One region of the Bacillus sp. CGMCC 1.16607 genome, then DNA from elsewhere that is predicted to be linked to it. Evidence: riboswitches for the same ligand, from Rfam matches in the RefSeq annotation. Region 1 holds a riboswitch; each other region holds the start of a gene.
What was found. Region 1 has a riboswitch for cyclic di-GMP ahead of ACFSO7_RS00995 (pyridoxal phosphate-dependent decarboxylase family protein). Riboswitches for the same ligand answer to the same signal wherever they lie in the genome.
Positions count from the first base shown of each region.

Region 2: it holds a riboswitch for cyclic di-GMP, as region 1 does, so the genes downstream of both, ACFSO7_RS02580 (S-layer homology domain-containing protein) here and ACFSO7_RS00995 (pyridoxal phosphate-dependent decarboxylase family protein) in region 1, are expected to answer to the same signal.
Region 3: it holds a riboswitch for cyclic di-GMP, as region 1 does, so the genes downstream of both, sinI (DNA-binding anti-repressor SinI) here and ACFSO7_RS00995 (pyridoxal phosphate-dependent decarboxylase family protein) in region 1, are expected to answer to the same signal.

Region 1 covers NZ_JBHUJX010000004.1:31,569-33,774, reverse strand. The annotation lists gene ACFSO7_RS01000 (methyl-accepting chemotaxis protein) at 1-625, shown strand, start outside; cyclic di-GMP riboswitch class I at 794-878, shown strand; gene ACFSO7_RS00995 (pyridoxal phosphate-dependent decarboxylase family protein) at 986-2,206, shown strand, end outside.
Region 2 covers NZ_JBHUJX010000007.1:285,004-287,209, forward strand. The annotation lists gene ACFSO7_RS02580 (S-layer homology domain-containing protein) at 1-1,151, opposite strand, end outside; cyclic di-GMP riboswitch class II at 1,220-1,301, opposite strand; gene ACFSO7_RS02585 (hypothetical protein) at 1,663-2,206, shown strand, end outside.
Region 3 covers NZ_JBHUJX010000019.1:333,853-336,058, forward strand. The annotation lists gene map (type I methionyl aminopeptidase) at 1-135, opposite strand, end outside; gene ACFSO7_RS14030 (helix-turn-helix domain-containing protein) at 466-795, shown strand; gene sinI (DNA-binding anti-repressor SinI) at 845-991, opposite strand; cyclic di-GMP riboswitch class I at 1,023-1,115, opposite strand; gene motB (flagellar motor protein MotB) at 1,356-2,105, opposite strand; gene motA (flagellar motor stator protein MotA) at 2,098-2,206, opposite strand, start outside.

The DNA of each region.
Region 1 (2,206 bases):
TGAAATCGGCACTATTGTAAAAGTAATTACAGGGATTTCAGAACAAATTAATTTATTAGCTTTGAATGCGGCGATAGAAGCTGCACGTGCGGGTGAACACGGGAAAGGATTTGCGGTTGTTGCTGATGAGGTTCGAAAATTGGCCGAACAATCACGCCAATCTTCTTCTGAGGTATCAAATATTGTAAAGAATATACAAGAAGAAACTGACATAGTTGTCAAGTCAATGCAACAGGGAACGGAAGAATTTAAAGATACAAATACGACCATTGTAGAGGTTGCAACCATGTTTGAAAAGATTCTATCTACTACAAAGATCATTGCTGAAAATAATGAAAATTCTTCTGCAAGTACGGAAGAATTATCTTCTGCCACTCAGCAGATCATGACAACAATTGTTGAGATAGCTTCTATCTCTCGGGAATCTGTTGAAATGTTTGAGGAACTAATAGAAATTAGTGATGATGAACTACATACAATGCAAAAACTTGTTCAAGAAGCAAAGAATCTTATCGAGTTAAGAAATGCTGTAAACAAATTACTATTCACATGGAATCATGATGATGAAACTTCGAAAGCTAAAGAGGGGCAAGATGCTGAAAATAAGGTCAGTGTATCATTATAAATGCATTCACCTTGTTGATTTATAATGATACAAGTTTTTTTTAAAGGTCGATCCGACTGGTGGGAACTTCATTTTTATAATGTTATATACCTGAAAATATCTTAATAATGCTCAAATTAGTATTTTACAAGGGGAAAAACATTAGTATAAAAGAATTTTTCAATATTCCTACGATAATAGCAAACCCATTGAAAGTTGGGGACGCAAAGCTACGGGCCTAAAGAAATATTTCTATGGCAGCCGGGTTGCCGAAAAGGTTGGATATTTACTTAATGAGGCAATAATTGCTTTTCTATGTCCACCTGTGTGGACTTTTTTTTGTCTGATATTGTCAAAAGTAAGAATCAAGGAGGGAAAACAATGAAGGAGTTACAAAAATTATTTCCTAGTATGGATGGGAATGACTTTCAAAGAGAGGAATTATTGTCGTACTTTAGGACGATTTTAACGAAAATAGATGAATTAAAGGATCCTAACCAATTAACGCTTGGAGAAATGCCTGAGTACACAGAGGATTACTATAATCGTGTCATTCAAAAGGCTGATGTTCCGAAAACGGGTAAGGCGATGGAGGAAGTGATTCATGAGCTTCTAAAATTAGTAGAAGGACACCGATATGTCAATCGAAACTATGTAGCCAATGCAGCACCTCTTCCGAATATAGCCAGTATCATCGGGAATTTAGTCATGGTACTAGTCAATGGGAACAATCTTTGGGATGTGGAAGGGCCAGCAGCGGCCACAGCAGAAATCGAAGTAACTGCTATGCTATCCAAATTAATCGGATACGATGAAAGCATCAGTGCAGGATATACAACTTGGGGTGGACAAGGGGCTGTCTTTCATTCTTTACGACTTGCCATTGCCCGTTACGCGCCGTCCTCTAATCTAAAGGGTGTACCGCAAAATCTCTATTGCTTCTGTTCAGAGCTATCACACTACAGTCTGTATAAATCCGTTGAGGCAACTGGGATTGGCGTAGAAAACATGATGCGTGTGAAAGCTAATGCCGATCATTCTATGAATCTAGAAGATTTAAAAGAAAAAATGGAGTATGTTATTGCAAAAGGCGGCGTTCCTCTTTATGTCCTTGCCACAATGGGAACTACTGATACATTTGGGGTTGATGACATTGAAGGAATTAAGCGTATAGCGGAAGAATTGGAACGCACATATGGTATATTTCCAATCTATATCCATGCAGATTCTGCTATGGGGGGGATGTATACTTTCTTTAATCATTACGACTTTGAAAGCAATCCTCTACTATTTGATGACAACGTAAATGAGGTCTTGAAATCCTATCAGCAGAAATTTAAACATATTAAGCTTGCAGATAGTATGGTCTTTGATTTCCATAAGCTTGGACAAACGCCATATATTACGAGTTTATTTTTGATCAAAAACAGAGAGAATCTTAAATATGTTGATTTAGATGCAGTGGAAACACCTTATGTAGGGAATCGCGGTTATGGTAGCTATCATACAGGCTACACACTCGAATGCTCGCGGATGGGAAGTGCTTTGGCAATTTATGCGTCTTTATTAGCATTTGGAATGGAAGGCTATCAAGAGCTTTTA
Region 2 (2,206 bases), on a different contig from region 1:
TATGAGTTACTTAATAAAATATTTGCGAAAAAAGTCGTTGCCACTTTAAAAGCATTCATAGATCCTTTCGCTTTTAAAGTTTGATAGAATTTATCACTTGCTGCCGTTACCAGAGTTTCACCAGCGATTGTTGTTTTGCCTGAAACTGTTAGTTTGTCAGCAGCAAAGCTATTTGTTACTTCTTTTCCAATTACAAAATCGCCTTTGACTGTCAAATTTTTCACAGAAACGTTATCCGCAGAAACCTTCACATTTCCTTCGATCACACCATTTTTCCCATCAAAAACGAAAGCGCTATTTGCTGTTCCACCTGTTTTAATCTCTAAATCTATCACACTCTTAATGGCGCCATTCTCTGAAGTAAACTTTACAACGGCATTTTTTAAAACTGCTTCATTTGTTCCATTAAATATCGTTTTCGTCGCATCTGTTAATGTATATGTAGTTCCACTTAACGTCACAGTACCATCAGTAATTTTCTCAACAGTAGATTCTTTCGACACATTCTTCAAAACAGTACTTTCTGCACGATAAACAAATGCTGCCATTTGACCTCTTGTGACAACTTGGTCTGGTGCAAAAGTAGTAGGCGTTATCCCATCTGTAACTCCATTTACTACTAGTGTATTTACAAAACTAGCAAACCATTTATTTTTAGGTATATCTGTGAAAGCTGTTTTCGCCGGTGATGCTTTTAAGTTAAAAGCAAGCGTGAGCATTTTGGATAGTTCAGCTCTTGTTACTGTTTTATCAGGTTTAAATGTCTTTTGATCAAAACCGCTAATGATGCCTTTTTCTACTAGTGCCGCAACAGCTGGGTAGTACCATTTTCCTTCTGGCACATCATTAAATCCTATGTCTTTAATATTGGTACTGTTTAATCCTAGTGCCTTAGCTAGAATAGAAGCTGCTTCTGAACGTGTAAGATCTTTATCTGGTCTATATGTTCCATCATTAAAACCACCGATTACCCCACGTTCTGATAAACTCAATACTGCATCATAATAGTACTTTTCACTGCTTAAATCGCTAAACTCTTTGCCTGCTGCTTTAGCAGAAAGAACATTACTTGGTAAGATTGGCGCTACAATACTTGCCATAACTGCCGTTGAAGATGATACAACCAGAAACTTTTGGTAAGACCTTTTCAATATTTAAAACTCCTTTCTAATTCCTCTTTCAATTTAAAATCACACAATAAAAACCCCAATCATAATAGTCGATTGGGGCGGTTGCACCACTGACTCGATACATTCCTGGTGCCCAATTATAGAATGTATTTCATTGTCTCCCTGAATTTTGTATAAACACTATATTTACAGTGTTAACTTTAGCAAAATTTGTCTAATATTGAAAGATTTTTTCTTGAATGTTAAATAATTGATGAGGACTAGAAGTTTATTAGACGAACAAAAAGGAAAGTTTTTCACCATGATGAATACTCTCCTTTTTGTTATAATAAAGGATTTTTTTAAAAAGCTAAGAGTGGCAGTGAATTTTATCTAACTAAAGTACCATTTCCATATTCCTGGATGGTGCCTGGCGCCTTAATTGTTAATTAGTACGGCAACCGTGTCGTTTTCTCTATCTTAAAAGACATCGACATTTTTTGCCTGGGAAGGTACTATTATCCTTATCTATTAAAAACAAGGAGAAGATTACATGAAAAAGAAGATTACTATATTAACCTTAGTTTTAACTTTGTTAATTTCGGTACCAAGCTTCAATGTTTTAGCAGTTTCTAAATCTCCATCAATTGAACAGCTTCAAAGGCAAATAGCATCACTAACTAAGCAAATAAAGAATTTAACAAGCAATATTGCGACAAAGAATAAAGAAAATAAAGAACTTAAAGCCAATTTAGACAAAGTAACTGAGGAATTAAATAAAAGTAAAGATGAGAATATCAGCCTGAAACAGCAACTAGAAGAGAAAATCAATGAAATAAACGAGAAAAACAAGAAAATAGAAGAACTCATAAAAAAAGCAGATCAATTAAGTAAAGCACAAATTATCTATACCGATTCAAATAGAAATATTGTTTCAAAGGACACAACAGGTGCTATAAAGTGGTATAAATTTCAAACAACGATGACAACCATCTTTCTTACTGAAAGTGCCTATCAAGAAGTTGGCTATATACTTGATTTAGCAGATGAAGTAATAACCGATGTCGGCAGTTACTTTGGAGCAACAAAGTTACCAC
Region 3 (2,206 bases), on a different contig from region 1:
GTCCACAAACTCATTAATTTCCCAAGTCGTTACACCCGGTCTAATCATTTTAGCAATTTCTTTATGGCAGGCAGCAAGAAGTTCCCCAGCTGCCTTCATTTTATCTATTTCACGAGGTGATTTTAATATAATCAAAGTTTTCCCTTCTTTCCATTCAAAATCCATGTATTAAGGCTATCTTTCATTTTACCCCTTTTTTTAACATAGAAAAAGATTTATGCAGAACATTTTGTTAGGTTATATGTAGGATTTTGTTGTTCAAAGGTTTGATTGACTAAGTAAATTGTTGTCAGAAAACTAAGTAAAAGGCACCACTTTTACCTGTAGGAACAATGCACAAAGGTAATTTACATTTCAATCCTCCCTTTTTACTATTTCCATAAATTATCTGTTCTTTATATGGAACTTTTTAATTTATTTTGTTATAATGGTTAAAACTAAATACATTAAAGTGAGTGAATCTCAATGATTGGTGAACGTGTTAAACAACTGCGATTAGAAAAAAGAATGTCATTATCCGAAGTTGCCGAACAAGCTGGTGTGGCCAAATCGTATTTAAGTTCTTTAGAAAGAAACTTACAAACTAATCCTTCGATTCAATTTTTAGAGAAAATTGCTGCGGTACTAGGGGTGTCTGTCGATAATTTAATTCATGATCCGATAGATAAAGAAGATTTGGACACAGATTGGTTAAAGTTGGTCCAAGAAGCGATGGGCTCTGGGATATCAAAGGAACAATTTCGTGAATTCCTAGAGTTTAATAGATGGAAATTAAACCAAAGTAAGAATGAATAATTGACAAAAAAAGTATTTCTTCTCATGAAGAAATACTTTTTCATTCTCTTTATTTTTCAATCAATAGCTCTTTAATTTCATTCCCGTGTAGGAATTCTCTGATTGTGCTTAAGTCCATTCCAAGTTGCTTTGCTTCCATAATTAGTTGAACCCATTCTTTGTCTAAATCTTTTAACCAGTCCATTCTCCTACTCACCCTATCTCCCCCAAAATACATCATCTGTATCCCAGGCAGTTCAGCCATCATCGTAATGTGACTACATTACCTTAGATCTGCAACTTTGCGCCCCTACCTTTCAATAGGTTAGCCCTTTTCTGAATTCCTACTTAAGGATTATTTCTAAAGTTATTATATCTAGTTCATTTAGAGTAGGGTGTTGTTTCTTGTCATACACTTTACTATTCTAACCATCTTTTTCCAACAACTTCTACCAAATTAAGACATTTTGTGCTAACATGCTGAATTTTCATAAAAATTAGAATGTTACTACAACATCGAATAAGTCAAAATACTGCTACATAAGTCGAAAATAAATCAAAGAAGACTAAACAGAAAATGTCTAGTCTTGGTAACGCGGAAGAATTAATATCTCAACACGTCTATTTTTCGCTTTTCCTTCTTTTGTATTATTCGATGCTACTGGTTGATATTCACCAAATCCTGTTGCTCTAAATAAACGTGGATCTAATTTATCATTGTTTAATAAAACCTTTAAAAAACTAGTAGCCCTCATAGTACTTAAATCCCAGTTTGACTCGTATTTCGAATTATTAATCGGCACATTATCTGTATGCCCACTAATAATGATATTTCTTGGAGGATTCATAATGAGTAAACCCGAGATTTCATTAGCGACCTTTAAATCCTTTTTACGAATTTCTGCTTTTCCAGAATCAAATAACACATTATCTCGAATTCTTACTAATAAACCTTCATCCGTAAGCTCCGTGCCAAGTTTATTTTGTAGTTTATTATCACGAATATACTGATTAACCTTCCCCTGTATATCTTCTAATTCTTTGTGGTCTTGATCCATTTCCTCTTGTGTTGACTCTTCTTCCTTATCCTCTTTCTCTGCTTGTGTTACTTTTTCAAGAACTGGCGAAGGAAATTCTAATACACCCTCACCACCAGTGAAAATTTGATTAAACGCTTTTGACATAGCATTAAACTTTTGGGCATTAATCGAGCTCATCGAAAATAATACTATAAATAAAGCAAGTAGCAATGTTAAAAGGTCTGCGTAAGGTATTAACCATGATTCATCAACATGGTCTTCATGGTGATGCTTTTTTTTACGCCTACTCATCCTTTTTCACAACACTTTCCTCAAGGAATTTTTTACGTTCACCTGCAGGTAGATAAGAAGCCAGTTTTTGTTCAATAACTCTCGGCGCTTCCCCTTCCAAA